Regions from separate parts of the Arthrobacter sp. 01L42 genome, predicted to be linked through region 1. Evidence: riboswitches for the same ligand, from Rfam matches in the RefSeq annotation. Region 1 holds a riboswitch; the other holds the start of a gene.
The links. Region 1 has a riboswitch for cyclic di-AMP ahead of AC1DN2_RS17010 (M23 family metallopeptidase). Riboswitches for the same ligand answer to the same signal wherever they lie in the genome.
Positions count from the first base shown of each region.

Region 2: another riboswitch for cyclic di-AMP. It lies ahead of AC1DN2_RS08965 (hypothetical protein); the one in region 1 lies ahead of AC1DN2_RS17010 (M23 family metallopeptidase).

Region 1 covers NZ_JBFTSL010000020.1:17,419-25,214, forward strand. Annotated here, with positions in the region: gene AC1DN2_RS16975 (helicase-associated domain-containing protein) at 1-979, opposite strand, end outside; gene AC1DN2_RS16980 (hypothetical protein) at 990-1,223, opposite strand; gene AC1DN2_RS16985 (cold-shock protein) at 1,401-1,784, shown strand; gene AC1DN2_RS16990 (DUF3027 domain-containing protein) at 1,793-2,428, shown strand; gene AC1DN2_RS16995 (MFS transporter) at 2,473-3,792, shown strand; gene serC (phosphoserine transaminase) at 3,854-4,984, opposite strand; gene AC1DN2_RS17005 (iron-dependent transcriptional repressor DtxR) at 5,344-6,039, shown strand; cyclic di-AMP (ydaO/yuaA leader) riboswitch at 6,190-6,404, shown strand; gene AC1DN2_RS17010 (M23 family metallopeptidase) at 6,409-7,230, shown strand; cyclic di-AMP (ydaO/yuaA leader) riboswitch at 7,367-7,536, shown strand.
Region 2 covers NZ_JBFTSL010000008.1:44,420-52,215, forward strand. Annotated here, with positions in the region: gene AC1DN2_RS08935 (serine hydrolase) at 1-79, opposite strand, end outside; gene AC1DN2_RS08940 (dihydrofolate reductase family protein) at 230-787, shown strand; gene AC1DN2_RS08945 (phosphatase PAP2 family protein) at 950-1,759, shown strand; gene AC1DN2_RS08950 (DedA family protein) at 1,762-2,505, shown strand; gene AC1DN2_RS08955 (response regulator transcription factor) at 2,511-3,188, shown strand; gene AC1DN2_RS08960 (sensor histidine kinase) at 3,181-4,188, shown strand; gene AC1DN2_RS08965 (hypothetical protein) at 4,334-5,020, opposite strand; cyclic di-AMP (ydaO/yuaA leader) riboswitch at 5,028-5,230, opposite strand; gene AC1DN2_RS08970 (hypothetical protein) at 5,432-5,680, shown strand; gene AC1DN2_RS08975 (cation:proton antiporter) at 5,677-6,882, shown strand; gene AC1DN2_RS08980 (DNA alkylation repair protein) at 6,941-7,645, opposite strand; gene AC1DN2_RS08985 (hypothetical protein) at 7,771-7,796, shown strand, end outside.

The DNA of each region.
Region 1 (7,796 bases):
CCAGCGGCTGTTCGCGCACGGTGTAGAGCACTTCGCCGACGAGCCGCAGCGTCTCGGCGATGGCGCCCAGCGCGGCGTTTCGGCGCAGCCCCGCGCTCGTGTTGCCCAGCCGGGGGACAGGCGGCGTGAGCGAAAAGTTCTCGATGACAAACCCGCCGCGCAGCGACACTCCGACGCTGTGCGGCAGTTCGACGTGCGCGGCGTCCAGCGGTACCAGCAGCCCGCGCGCCAGCAGCCAGTCCACGGGGCCGACGTCGGCGCCTTCGTGGAGCACGGACGCCCGGCGCTGCGCCTGCGGGACGGCGCCCATGGCCCAGTTCCCGAACCGGGCCAGAAGGGCGGCGGTCCGGTCCGGTGCGGTGGCCAGGATTTGCTGGAGCGATTCCGGTGTTGCCGTCCAGTGCTGCAGGGACAGGGCGGCTTCCATCGGCGTCGTGGCGGGGGAGACGGACGCCCCGGCGCGGTGAAGTTCCCCCACCAGCTGCACCACGCGCTGCGCGAAAGCAGGCTGGAGCCGCACCAGTTCGGTGTAGCTGCGCCCCAGCCCCGCCGGGTAGATGCCAATCACGTCCTTGAGACTGCCGACCGGAAGGTAGTGGCGCTGCTTGGCGGCGGCGGGGGTCGCGCCGTGCGGCGGATCGGCGCGGTGGACGAGGGCCAGTTCCTGCAGGGAATGGAGGAGCCGGTCGACGGCGGCAACCGAGGAGCCGTTGATCAGTTTCTTCAGCATCGCCGCCGACGCGCTGTGCCCGGTATCGGCGTTGGTGCACAGGTGCAGGGTTTCCAGGACCTGCATCTGCGGGCGGTTGAGCCGTTCGAGTGCCCGCTGGACGCTGACGCGTCCGCTGGCGCGGGCGGCGAGGGCGGCGAAGTCCGGGACGCCGGGAGAAATCAGGTCCGGCCGCGCGGAGAACAAGGCCCGCAACGATTCGTCGCTTCGTGCCTGAAGTTCCTTGCTGAGCGCGCGGATGAGGGACATCGCTCCAACGTTACCTTTCGCCGGGCCCGCGCGGGCGGCGCCGGGCTGCCACCGCGTCGACAACGAGGGCCAGCATGAGCAGGAATGCCACCGGGAGGCCGTAGAGGGCCGTCGAGGTAATCCAGGCGGGCGCCACGGCATTGTTGAAGGCCATCGCCATGACGGCGCCGACGGCAACGAGGGACAGCACAGCAAGGGTGGCCGCTACGATCATCAAAGGCCGCCGGTAACGCGTCAGTGTCATGGGGGCAACGCTAACAGTCCGGCATCGCCCGCGCCTCAAGCCGTTAAAGTGAACCAGGCAGGATAACCTTGGAGATACAGACCAACACGGTCCGGGCAGTCATACCCTGAACCCGCGTATCCATGCGGATGCGGTGACCGCCGGCCGTGTCCCCGCAGAACGAAGAAGGTTGATTACGTGCCTACCGGCAAGGTCAAGTGGTATGACAAGGAAAAAGGCTTCGGATTCCTCGCGGGCGAGGACGGCCAGGAAGTCTTCCTGCCCAAGTCCGCGCTGCCCGAAGGCATCACGGAGCTCAAGGCCGGCACGCGTGTTGAATTTGGTGTAGCCGACGGACGCAAGGGTGCCCAGGCCCTGGGCCTGCGCGTGCTGGACAAGACGCCGTCCATCGCCAAGGCAAAGCGGCCCAGCGCCAGGGACCTTGCCCCGCTGGTCCAGGACCTCGTCAGCGTGCTGGATAACCTGTCCGGGACCCTGTCCGCGGGCAAGTACCCGGAAGGCAACAAGGGCAAGGCGATCGCAGCGGCCCTCCGTAAGGTTGCCGACGAGCTGGACGTATAAGGCTTTTGATGACTCAGGAACCTGATCAGTTGCCGGCGCCGGACGCCGGAACCGCAGCGCCCGCCGGGGCCAAAGCAACCGGCTCCAAGCAGGGAATCCGCCCGCGCGCCGGCGTGCCCGTCTGGCGCACCGGCAAGCCTGACGCCTTTCTGGCCGCCGCCGTCGACGTCGCCCGCACCGCGGTGGAGGGCATTGCCCCCGCCGAGCAGATCGGCGAGCACATCGGTGCCCGGAGCGAGGGCGACCGCCTGGTGACCCACCTGTTCGAATCCAGGCTCCCCGGATACCTGGGCTGGCAGTGGTACGCCGTGCTGACACGCAACTCGCGCTCCAAGGTGGTCACGGTGGACGAACTTGGGCTCCTGCCCTCCGAGGACTCCATCCTGGCACCGGCCTGGGTTCCGTGGGCCGAACGGGTCCGCCCGGAAGACGCGCAGGCTGACGAGGCTGCCGAGGCGCCGTCCGGTTCCGAAGCGCCGTCACAGGCGTCCGACGCCGACCAGCAGGATGACGCCGACGCTGACACCGACGACGACGCTGACACCGACGACGACACCGACACCGACCACGACGACGCTGACGCCGACGCCGACACTGACACCGACGCCGACGAGCGGGAACGCTCCACGGGCGAGGCCGACTAGCGGTTGGAAGCGTCCGGGAGCGTGTCTGGGGAGGGCTGGGGCTGATGTCCACGTTCAAATCCCTGCACATCCTGAACTACCGGATCTGGTTCGTCGGCGCCCTCATTTCCAACGTTGGCACCTGGATGCAGCGCACCGCCCAGGACTGGCTGGTGTTCGCTCACTTGACGGCGCACGATGCCGGGGCGGTGGGAATCACGATGGCCCTGCAGCTGGGCCCGCAACTCTTCCTGGCACCCGTGGCCGGACTGGTCGCCGACCGGTTCAACCGCAAGAGGCTCCTGGTGCTGACGCAGTCCGCCATGGCGCTGCTGAGCGCGGGGCTGGGCATCCTGGTGGTCACGGGCGCGGCGCAGCTCTGGCACGTCTACGCCTTTGCCCTGATGCTCGGGGTGGTCTCAGCCCTGGACGCCCCCGCCCGGCAGACCTTCGTCTCGGAACTCGTCCAGGACGACTACCTGCCCAACGCCGTGGCCCTGAACAGCGCGTCTTTCAATGTTGCCCGGATGATCGGTCCGGCCGTCGCCGGCGTGCTCACGGCCGTCGTCGGGCCCGGCTGGGTCTTCCTCATTAATACGCTCACCTTTGTGCCCCTGTTGCTGAGCCTGGCGAAAATCCCGTCGTCGTCGCTGCGCCGGCTGCCGCGGGCACCGGCGGGCAAGGGCAGGATCCGGGAGGGGCTGCGCTATGTGAGGTACCGTCCGGATTTGGTCGTGGTGCTGGTGGCTATCTTCATCGTGGGAACCCTGGGGCTGAATTTCGCCCTGTTCATCGCGGCCATGGTGGGGACCGAATTCGGCCTGGACGCGGGGGCCTTCGGCCTGATGAATTCGATCATGGCCATCGGATCCGTCGCCGGGGCCCTGCTGTCCGCCGGGCGCGGCAAGCCACGGCTGCGGGTCATCTTCGGGGCGGCCGCCGCCTTCGGCGTGACCTCGGGCATCGCAGCGATGGCCCCGAACTACTTCTGGTACGGCGTCGCACTTGTGCCCGTGGGGCTGTTCGCGATCACCATGATGACGAGCGCCAACGGGTACGTCCAGACCACGACAGAGCCCGTCATGCGGGGCCGTGTGATGGCCCTCTACATGGCGATCTTCATGGGCGGAACTCCCCTTGGTGCGCCGCTCGTCGGCTGGGTGGCAAACACCGCCGGCCCCCGCTGGTCCATGGCGGTCGCGGCGGGCGCCGGCCTGCTGGCGGCCCTGATCGGGCTGGTGTGGATCATCCGCGCGAAGCACCTGCGGCTCCACTTCAACTGCCGCGCCCACGGGCTGCGGTACTTCCGCGTCGAAAGCCGGACCGGGGCGGCCGGTGCCGTCAGGGACGCGCTGCCGGAGGCACAGCAGGGCGGACGGACCTGAAACGACGACGGCGCCGTCACGGCTTAGGTTCTCAGGGGCCGTGGCGACGCCGGACGCAGGGCTACTTCTTCAGTTCCGCCACGACGAAATCGATGCACTCGAGCAGTGCCGAGACATCGTCGGGCTCGATCGCCACGAAGGTGGCGATGCGCAGCTGGTTGCGGCCTAGCTTGCGGTACGGCTCGGTGTCGACGACGCCGTTGGCGCGGAGCACCTTGGCGATGGCCGCGGCGTCGATCGAGTCATCGAAGTCGATCGTGGCGATCACGTTCGAGCGGTCCTCGGCCTTGGCCACGAACGGCGTGGCGTATTCGGACGCTTCGGCCCAGCGGTAGATGCGGCCGGCAGAATCCGTGGTCCGGCCGGCGGCGAAGTCCAGGCCGCCGTTGGCGTTGAGCCACTGCACCTGGGCGTCCAGGGTCACCAGGGTGGCCAGTGCGGGGGTGTTGTAGGTCTGGTTCAGCCGGGAATTGTCGATCGCCGTCTGGAGGTCAAGGAAGTCGGGAATCCAGCGGTTGCCGGCCTTGATCCGTGCCGCCCGTTCCAGCGCGGCCGGGGAGAACAGGCCCAGCCACAGGCCGCCGTCGGACGCGAAGTTCTTCTGCGGCGCGAAGTAGTACACGTCCGACTCCGCCACGTCCACGTCCAGCCCGCCCGCGGCCGAGGTCGCGTCCACGAGCACCAGCGACCCCTCGTCGGCGCCGGCCACCCGCTGGACGGGGGCGGCTACGCCGGTTGAGGTCTCGTTCTGCGGCCACGCATAGACGTCGACGCCGGCCTCCGCCCGGGCGGTGGGGCGGGTGCCGGGTTCGGCCTTGATGATGGAGGACTCGGCAAGGAACGGCGCCTTGTTGGTGGCAGAGGCGAACTTCGAGCCGAACTCGCCGAAGGACAGGTGCTGCGCTTTGTTCTCCACGAGCCCGAAGCTGGAAATGTCCCAGAACGCGGTAGATCCGCCGACGCCCAGCACGACTTCATAGCCTTCCGGTGCCCGGAAGAATTCGCTGAGGCCGCTGCGCACCGAGCCGACCAGGTTCTTCACGGGTGCTTGGCGGTGCGAGGTCCCCAGCAGCTTCGACGATGCCGCGGCCAGGGCGTCCATCTGTTCCGGCCGGACTTTGGACGGGCCGGCGCCGAACCGTCCGTCCTTGGGCAGGAGGTTGGCGGGGATCGTGATGCTGGTGTCGCTCACAGTGGCTCCAATTTTCGGCTGGTTCGTAGCGTGGCTGGGAGGTGGCGGGCAGGGATGGCTACCACGGACACCCCTTTTCATTCTGCCTGTTTCATTCTGCCTGTTTTATTTTGCCTGACAGCTCCCGGCGATACGGAAAAAGGCCTGTCATAGTCCGGTCATTGAGACGCCGGGGACGGCCGGCCGGCTGGGCCTGGGACAATAGCTCCAGGTCGATCGAAAGATTATCCGGAGTAATTCAAAATAGGCTAGGCTGGCATGCGAACGTACGGCGGTTCCCGCCTGGGCGCATCCTGCATGCAGCCCGCACGCGGTACGGTGGGAATGACGCTAGGACTGCGCTCGAGGAGCTGAGCTGAATGACGGATCTGATCGATACCACGGAGATGTATCTTCGGACCATTCTGGAACTTGAAGAAGAAAACATCGTTGCCCTCCGCGCCCGCATCGCCGAACGGCTCCGCCACTCCGGCCCCACTGTGTCCCAGACGATCGGCCGGATGGAGCGCGACGGGCTGGTGGTTGTTTCCGGCGACCGGCACCTTGAACTGACGGAAACCGGACGGAAACGTGCAATCGGTGTCATGCGCAAGCACCGTCTGGCCGAACGCCTCCTCGCGGACGTGATCGGGCTCGACTGGGCCTACGTCCACGAGGAAGCGTGCCGCTGGGAACATGTCATGAGCGAACGCGTCGAGCGAAGAATCTTCGAGATGCTCAACCACCCGACGGTCTCGCCCTACGGAAACCCTATTCCGGGGCTTGCGGATCTTGGCGGTGTGCCCAATGGCGCCCCCGTGGACAGGCCTGTGAACCTGCTGGAGGCCATGGCCGGCTACGGGGTAACTTCCCGGGTTACGGTCAACCGGCTCGCGGAGCCGATCCAGGTGGAGCCGGAGCTTCTGGCCCAGCTCGACGAGGGCGGAATCAGGCCTGGCGCGCTTGTCTCGCTGGAGCGGGTGGGGGAGTACATCTCGGTCCGCGTCCCCGATATCGAAGGTGCCCTGGAACTGCCGCCCGAGGTTGCCGCGCACGTCTTTGTAACAGTCGCCTGACCAGCCACTACGCGCCGGTCATGGGACGACCCATGAGTTGTCCACAATTGCGGTTACGGATTTATTACCGGGCGGCTTAATCGCCTATAGTTAGTGCCCAGTACCGATACCAAAGCGTTACCTGATCCGAAGCCGAGCCCTGCCAGCGGATCAGTCGCAGAACTACCTCCTGGCAGGGGCGGGGGAACCACTTTCGGCTGCTACTTCGGCAGCCTTGGGGTGAAGTCCGTCAGCGGCAAGCAGCTTCCACCGAAGGATCCCCTGGGGATGCATCTGTGCGTGGCTGCTTGCAACGGCGGACCGGGTCTTTGATCTCTCTGACCCGAATCCGACAGCTAACTTCGCAGGCCATCCAGAGAGGAACCGTTCTTGACCACCCAGACCTCCAGGGGCCGTCGCCGCGCGACCGGTCCCGCTCCGGAGCCGCGTCCCGTCGTCGCACACACGGCCGAACGCCCGCGGGACGTGCACCGGGATGAACGCCGTCGCCGTCGCAGTCCGTTCCGCCAGGTCACGGACTTTGCCGCGGCCAGCGGGGTCGGGCAGAAGGCCGGGATCGCCCTGGCCGCAACTGGTCTGGTTCTGACCGTGACGGTCCCCGTCACGAGCCCGGTGATGGCTTCGAATCCGGGCGGGTCCGGCGCACTCTCCGCTGCCGTGCAGCCGGATGTCACCGCTGCCGCCGCCGCCAAAGTCGACTTCAACCGCACGGCCGTCACCACGAAGGGCGATCCGGACGGGAAACTCAAGCAGCTGCTGAGCGCCCAGTCTGTGGGCACCATCACCCGCGCGGCATCGGCCGGCACCCTGGGTGCGCCGCTCGACCAGCTGGTCACGGCCTCGCCCTTCGGCTACCGTGTCAGCCCCATTACCGGGGGCGCGGGGGAGTTCCACCGCGGCCAGGATTTCGCCGCCCAGTGCGGCACGGCGGTCCACGCGGCCGCCAGCGGCACCGTGACCTTCAACGGCTGGCATCCCTTCGGCGGGGGGAACCGCGTGGTCATCGATCACGGCAACGGCCTGGAGACCACGTACAACCACCTGTCCTCGGCCTCGGTCAAGGTCGGCCAGAAGGTTTCCCGCGGTGACGTCGTCGCCATGAGCGGAACCACCGGCGCCTCCACGGGCTGCCACCTCCACTTTGAAGTGATGGTCAACGGCGATGTCGTTGATCCGCTCGGTTGGCTCTAAAAAGCCGATGGGCTGCTCTCAACTTCCTGTGACACGCCGTGATCTGAATGTGACATTGGATCCGGACTGCTGTAGGGTTTGAAGCACGCCAACTTTTCCGAAGTTGGCGCTCTTGAGTGGATTGCCTAGCTCTGCCACCGCTCAAGGTCCGTTCGCATTACATCGTCTGGCAGGGGCGGGGGAACCAATTTTGGCCTTCGAAAGAAGGCCTTGGGGTTAAGTCGTAAAGCTTCCCAGGAAGCAGCGCGGCCGGGTGACTCCCATCCGAATCCGACAGCTCACCTCGTAGGCATTGGGAGAGGCTACTTTCGTGTCTTCACGCCACAATTCTGCGCGCATGCGCACCGGCGAGGCTCTGTCGAGCCCGCTGGAATCCACATCACGTGCCGCCCTTGCCGGCGCCCGGATTGGATCACGTTCCGCAGGCTCAATCTCTAGCGAGCCCGGACAGCATGCAGTTTCCGCTTTTGGCGCGTCTTCGCAGTACACCCTTCGCTAAGTAACCCATTTCGGGGCGATCCGGCGTACCCCCAAGATGCCGGAGCGTCCTCAGTCCGTGCCCGAAA
Region 2 (7,796 bases), on a different contig from region 1:
CGGAGCGGTAGTGCCGCGGCGCCGGCTCAGGCTTCGGGACCGGCCCCGTGCTGTCGTTCGAATCGTTCGAAGGCATCATACTTCCCCGAAGGTGACTGACCGCGGTGGGGCCATAGACTTCCAGCATTCTTCCCGCAAGCGGCTTCCCGCGCAAGGGCACGTCTCCGGGAAAAAGTGGGTCTGCCATCCGAAGCAGCGGCGTACGCTGGTGAAAACGTAAGGAGCGGCGATGCGCAAAATCATCCTGGCCATGCAGGTGTCCCTCGACGGATTCTTCGAGGGCCCGGACCGCGACATCAGCTGGCACATGGTCGACGACGAGCTGCACCGCCATTTCAACCAACAGCTCAGCACCATGGGTGCCTTCCTTGACGGCCGCGTCACTTACGAGCTGATGGAAGAGTTCTGGCCCACCGCGGACCAGGACCCGGCCGCCGGCGCAGTGATGGCCGAGTTCGCCCGGATCTGGCGGGACATGCCCAAGATCGTGTACTCGCGGACGCTGACAACTGCCGCCTGGAACACCACTGTGGTCCGGGATGTGGTGCCGGAAGAAGTGCTGGCCCTGAAAGAGCGGCCGGGCGGGGACCTGGCCCTCGGCGGGGCAGACCTGGCCGACACCTTCCGGCGGCTCGGGCTGATCGACGAATACTGGCTGTACGTCCATCCGGTCCTGATCGGACGGGGCCGGCCCATGTTCAAGGCTGCGGACAGCAAAGCCCAGCTCCGGCTGCTGGAGACGCGCGCCTTCGGCAACGGGGTGGCGCTGTTGCGCTACGCCGCGTAGCCGGCACGGAGCAGCCGGGCCTGCGGCACCCCGCTGCGGCCGGCGCTGCGTACGGCGCTGCGGCCGGCGCCGCGTCACTTTCTTAAGCGTTTCTTAACGGGCTGGCGGAAGAGTGGGAGTCGTCGCCTGTCCGGGCGCCCTTGTCCCGAGCCGGAGGAACCCATGACTGGACCTGCCCCTGTTAAGAGCGATGCGCCGCTGGGCGGTGCTGGAGCACTCAGCCGAAGTGGAGCACCAAGCCGTCCCGACGCCGTGCGCCCCGCCGCGGGTCCCCGGCTGTGGGCCCTCCCCCAGGTCCGCCACTGGTTAGTGCTGGGCGTCCTGCTGTCGGCCGCCGTCGTGGCATTGGGCCTGGCGGCGCAGCTGACACCCGGCTTCAGTGCCGCCGAGCTCGGGGTCGATCAGGACCTGAGCCAGCACCACGCCGCCGCCCTGACCGCCGTCGCGATGGCGCTGAATGTTGTGTTTGGCCCGGTGGCGGGCCTCGCGCTGATCGGCGCCGCGGCGCTGTACATCTGGCTTTTCCGCGGCGGCCTGGCCAAGGCGATTGCCTTCGGCCTCGTGGCATCATCCGGCTGGGTGGCAAGTGAATTCTTCAAGCTCCTCGTGGCCCGCCAGCGGCCCAGCCCTGCCCTGCTGTTCGATCCCCTGGCTCCGGAAACGGGTTCCAACAGCTTCCCGAGCGGCCACGTGTCATTTGCGGTGGCACTGGGATTCGCAGTGTACTTCCTGGCCCGTGGAACCCGCTGGGCCAAGGTCACGGCCCTCGCGGCGGCCGTGATGGCCCTCGTCGTAGCCTGGTCACGGCTGTACATCGGCGTTCACTACCCCACTGATGTCGCGGCGTCGTTCCTGGCCTCGAGCGCGGCTGTGGTCCTGCTCGCGGGACTGTGGAACCTTCTCGCGCCGCGGATAGCGGAGCGGATTCGGGCCCGTTGGGGCAGCCGGCCGCTGGGCAGTGAGGAGAAATGAGAATGCCCGCCATCGACGTTTTTGCCGCCCTTCCGGCCGTCCACGCCGCCGGAACACTGTCCCTGCTGGATCCCGCAAGCCTGCTCGCCGGGTTGGGCCCGGCCGCCCTGGGTGTGATCGCGGTGATGGTCTTCATCGAATCGGGCGTGCTCTTTCCCTTCCTGCCCGGCGACTCCCTGTTGTTCACAGCAGGACTTCTGCACCAGCAGCTGCAACTGACGTTGCCCGTGCTGATCGGCATCGTCACCGCGGCCGCGGTCGCCGGGGACCAGGTCGGTTACATGCTCGGACGGAAATTTGGCCGGCGATGGTTCAAGGACGACGCCCGGATCCTGAAGACAGCGCACCTGACCACCACGGAGGACTTCTTCCGCCGCCACGGCGGGGCCGCCGTCGTGCTGGCCCGCTTCGTCCCCATGGTCCGGACGTTTGCTCCGCTGACCGCCGGGACCGCGCGCTATGACTACAAATCCTTCACCCTGTGGAATATCACCGGCGCCGTCGCGTGGGCAGCCTCCGTGACGATGCTTGGCACCTGGCTGGGGCACTTTGACATCATCGCCAGGAACATCGACGCCATCGTCGTGGCCATGGTGCTCGTCTCCGTCGTGCCGGGGGTGGTGCAGCTCCTCAAACGCCGCCGGAACTCCCGCGGCGCAGCCGCAACCGCAGACAAAGCCGCCGGCGACACGGCAGAAGAACCCGGGGCCGGACTGCGGACTGAGGAAATGGCCGCGGAAGAATAGCTGACATGACCTCCGCTGACCTTCCGTCCCTGCTGCTCGTCGAGGACGACGCCGTCCTGGGACCGCTCATCGCCGAGCTCCTGGACCCGGACTACCGGGTCCAGTTGGTCACCAACGGCCGCGACGGCCTCCACCAGGGGCTGACCGGGAGCTGGGACATCATGGTGGTGGACCGCGGGCTGCCCGCCATGGACGGCATCGCCCTCATTACCGCTTTGCGGTCGAAAGGCATTGCCACGCCCATCCTGATCCTGACCGCGCTGGGCGATGCCGACGAAAAAGTCAGGGGCCTGGACGCCGGAGCCAACGATTACGTGACCAAGCCGTTCGACGCCGGCGAACTGGCAGCACGCCTGCGCGCACTGACGCGGACTTTCACTCCCCCGGCCCCGGCACCGGTGGCGATCGGGGACTGGGAACTGGATCCAACGCAGCGCTCCGTCCGTTCCGTCTACGGGCAAACGGTGTCACTGACCGCAAAGGAAGGCCAGCTGCTGGCTGCCCTGGCCGCGGAACCGGACCGCGTCTTCACCCGGGATGAGCTCCTCGCGGCGTGCTTCCACGCCTCGGAACAGCCCGGCGTGATCGATACCTATGTTCATCACCTGCGCCGGAAGATCTCCAAAGCTGTGATCCGCACGGTGCACGGCCTCGGATACCAGATCGGTGAAGCCCATGAGTGACGGACGGCCGGCCGGCGGAAATCCGGACCACTCCATCCTGCGCAAGGCTTCCCTCAAGGTCGCGGTGCGGATCAGTGCTGCGTGCGCGGTCATGGTTCTCGGGCTGCTCGCCGCCACGGCGCTGTACCTCACGAACCAACTGGCCCATCCTGAAGTGCCGGGCTCGGCGGCGGCCGGGACGGCCTACACCTACCTGGATTCCAAGGACGTCCTCGAAGCCATGATCATCGCCGGGGTGGCGGGAATCCTGCTGGCCGGAATCGTCGGGTGGCTCAGTGCGCGCAGCGCGATTCGTCCCCTCAGTGATGCCCTGGCAAGGGAGCGGCGTTTTGTCCAGGACGCCAGCCACGAATTGCGCACGCCATTGACCATCCTGGACACCAGGATCCAGCTGGCCCAGCGCAACACTGTGCCCGGCTCCAGGCAAAGCCACGACCTGGCCCGGATCCGGGAGGACGCCGCGACGCTGACAGGGATTGTCAACGAACTGCTCCTCGCGGCAACCGCGGAGGCCCCGGACCGTTCCGCGCCCCCTGCCGACCTCGCCGACGCTGCCGCCAGCGTCGCCGGCAGCCTCCAGCAGGTGGCAGAGCAGCGCCAGGTGCGTCTGGAATTCTCCGCCGCTGCCCGGCCGCTGGCCCGGATCGAGAAGAATGCGCTGCGGCGTGCCGTGCTGGCCCTGGCGGACAACGCGCTGGCCCACACGCCTCCGGGCGGCCGCGTGTCCATCACGACCTCAATCGAGCAGAAGCGCGCCGTGATCACGGTGGCGGACTCCGGGACCGGAATCACCGGCGTCGATCAGGCCCGGATCTTTGACCGGTTCGTGCGGACGGCCGGCACCGGCACCTCACAGGGACAGCGGAGCTTTGGCATCGGCCTGGCCCTGGTCCGGGAGATTGCCGTCGCGGCCGGGGGCACCGTCGAGGTGGCCGCGACGGGCGACGAGGGAACCGTCATGAAGTTGACGCTTCCGCTCATGGGCAGCGGGAATCCCTGAGGTCCATCCGCCGGGGAAAGATCTGCCATCGGGATCCCGGACTCCCGAATGCGGAGACAGGAAAGACCGGCGGTCGAGTTGCCCCCAAGGGAACTCGAGCGCCGGTCTTTCCGGACTGTCTGGCCCCGGGTCGGGGCCGTGCGGCTTAGGCGCGGACGAACGTCACGCCGCCGGTCGCGGTGAGCCAGGACAGCGGGTGGACCATGGTCTGGTTCTTGCCGTTCATGCCGCCACTGACCACCTGGCCGTTGCCGGCGTAGATGCCGACGTGGCCGGACTGGACCACCATGTCACCGGGCTGCGGCGTCGCCACAACGGTTCCAAGGCCAAGGAACGCGCGGGGACCGATGTCGCCAACGGGCTTACCCGCGGCGCCAAGGGCCTTTTCCACCATGGCGGTGCAGTCCTGGGTGATGCCCACCTGGCTGTAGGCGGCCGAGAGCATGATGGCGTTGCGTCCGCCCGCGGGCGCCGCGGCCGGCGCTGCTGCCGGAGCTGCTGCCGGAGCGGCCTGCACCTGGATGACCGGCTTGGCCGGAGCCTTGGGCGCTGCCGCCGGGGCTGCAGCGGGAGCCGGAGCCGGTGCGACGGGCTGTTCGATGACCGGCGCGGCAACAGAATCCACTGCGGGGCGCTCGAAGCTGATCTTGACGCTTGAATCGGCGCTGACGGGGGCACTGACCTGTCCGGTGACGTCGACGTTCGACGCCGGAGCAGAGTCACGCTGCACGGGGGCGGTGGCGGCGTTGGCGGCCATTCCGCTGGTCAGGACCAGGCCGGATGCGGCGGCGAGGACGGCGGCATGGCGCGCAAAAGTATTGACTGAAGTCATGAAAAATGTAGCCTCTCCCAATGCCTGCGAGGTGAGCTGTCGGATTCGGATGGGAGGCACCCGGCCGCACTCCCGGGCCCGTCGTTGCGGGCACTGTGCGGCTTCACCCCAAGACCTGCATATCAGCAGATCAAAAGTGGTTTCCCCGTCTCTGCCGGACGTTGATGCGAGTTACCCCCGGGCCGCGGCAGAGTTAGGCAATCGGCTGGGGAGCGCCCGTATCGGAGACAACAGGCACTCATCAACCGTAGCGCGAACCGCACCCGAAAGTCACATTAAGGTAACGGCGCCGTGATGCCGGGCCGCAATTTGCCCATAGGGCGGCGCCGTTTCCGAACATAGGATGATGCCATCAGCACCACCGGAAGCGGAGGCCCGAAAATGAACAGCCATTGTGTCGCCATCTGCCAGTTGAGCACTCAGCCCCAAGAGGATTTCGACGTCAACACCGAGCTGCTGATCCTCGACGGCGGGGACGTCCACGTGAGCACATGGGACGCGGAACCGCGCGACGGGGGTTTCGACGAGCACATCCTTAATGACCGGGTGGACGCGCTCGGGTACATGGTTGTCAACGACTGGGCTTTCCTGGACGGCAAGGCCTATGCGGTGGTGGAACGGCGGTCAGGCCCGGCGCCGGCCGGCCGCCGCGAACCGTGACCTTCCTGTCGCTGGCGCTGATCGCCGTCATCGCCTTGGCTGGCCCCCTGCTGGCCCTGCCGGCGCGCTGGCACTTGCCTGTCATGCTGGGTGAGCTGCTGGCCGGCATCGCGATCGGGCGCTCAGGCCTGGCCCTGGTGGACCCCGCGGACCCGACGTTCACCCTGCTGGCCAATATCGGGTTTGCGCTGATGATGTTCGTGGCAGGCACCCACGTTCCCGTGCGGGATCCGCACATCCGTGGCGCCCTCGGCAAAGGCTCCCGCCGGGCGATGGTGGCCGCAGCGGCAGCGGTGGTGATCGGAACCGGCATCGGACTGCTGTTCGGGACTGGACATGCTCCCCTCTACGTCGTGCTGCTGGCCTCCTCGTCGGCCGCCCTGGTGCTTCCAATCGTCGATTCCCTGCGCCTCGGCGGGCCAGATGTCGTCGCTATGACAGCGCAGGTGGCAATAGCCGACACAGCCTGCATTGTGGCGTTGCCGCTCCTGGTGGATCCGCCCCACGCAGTCCAGGCGGCGCTGGGTGTCCTCGCGGTGACCGGGTGCGCGGTAGTGCTCTTTGTCGGCTTGCGCTGGCTGGAGCGCCAGGGAATCCGTCGGCGCGTGCACCGGCTCTCGGAAAGCCGCAAGTTTGCCCTGGAGCTACGGATCCAGCTGGCCGTGCTCTTCACCCTGGCCGGTGTCGCGACGTGGAGCAATGTGTCTGTGATGATGGCGGGCTTTTCTTTCGGCCTGGTGATGGCTGCGGTCGGCGAACCGCGGCGGCTGGCCCGGCAACTGTTCGCGCTCAGCGACGGCTTCCTGGGTCCGCTCTTCTTCGTGTGGCTGGGTGCATCGCTGACGCTAAGGGACCTGGCCGGGCACCCGGACATGATGGCCCTCGGCCTGTTGCTGGGGGCCGGGGCCCTGCTGGCCCACGCCGACCTGGCTTTCCTGGGACTCCCGCTGTCGCTCGGGGTGTTGTCGGCGGCCCAGCTTGGCGTACCGGTGGCTGCGGCGAGCATCGGCACGCAGCTTCAGGTCCTGCTCCCGGGCGAGGCCGCGGCCCTGCTGGTGGGAGCGCTGGTCACCATAGCCGCGGGCGCCGTCGCCGGGTCACGGGCGGCGAGGACTTTCGCGGTCCCGGCAAATGCCGGCGGCAAGTCCGGAAATTCCGGCAGCGCCGTTGGGCAGGGCGATCCGGGGGGTCCGAAGGCCTGACAGTCCGAATGTCTAAATGCCTGGGCCAAAGCCGAGCCGGCGGCGAAATTTCGGAGGGTCATTCTCCAATTGACGTGAATTGCAGCTCCGGCCTCCACTTTGCCATCTCTGCCTGGACCCGGGAGACTGCATCCCGGACAGCTGTGCCGTCGGCGTCGAACGTCCCGCCCGGCTCGCCGAGCACCTCGTTGGCGTGCCGGAGGAACCTGTCCCAGTCCCCCGCGCCCGCGCGCAGCGCCAGCAACGGAGAGAGAAGCGCGGCCCGGCGCAGCCAGGCATCGGGCTCGCGCACCCACCGGTCCAGCACGCTGTCGGCCCGCACCCTGGCCAGAACATCGAGTCCGTCCACCAGGGGCCCGACGACGTCGACGGCGAGCGGATCCACAAGGTCCCGCACCCGCGCCTGCCGGATGAAGCCCTCCAGCCGGGTGAGGTCGGAGTTGGTCAGCAGCTTCACGTTGGCCTGCAGCAGGACCACGGCGGCCAGCCGGCGCTCGAAAACCGGCGCGGCCCCCCGGCCGGAGCCTCCGAGCCCGGAGCCCCACAGTTCGGAACTCAGCGCAGTGACGTCATCGCGGGACAGCCCGGGATAGCGGCGGCCGGCATCCCGGACGGTGCCGCGCACTGCGCCCACGGACGTGCCGTAGAACCGGAGGCCGCTGCCCGCCGGCTCCGTTTCCAGCCGCGCCTGAAGCTGCTCAGCGCGGCGCCAGGAAGCTTCGCGCTGCAGCGAGAGGTCGATGAATTCGCCGGCATCACTCACCTGTCCATTCTTTCCCCTCGCGGCTCGCGGCGGAAACGCGGTGCCAAGGTGTCCTGGGCGGTGGGCCCGGACCATCTGCCTAGACTGAACTGGCAAGCCTCCGATCGAAAGCGGTTTACGCAACCATGCACACCAAGCTGACACTCGCCAT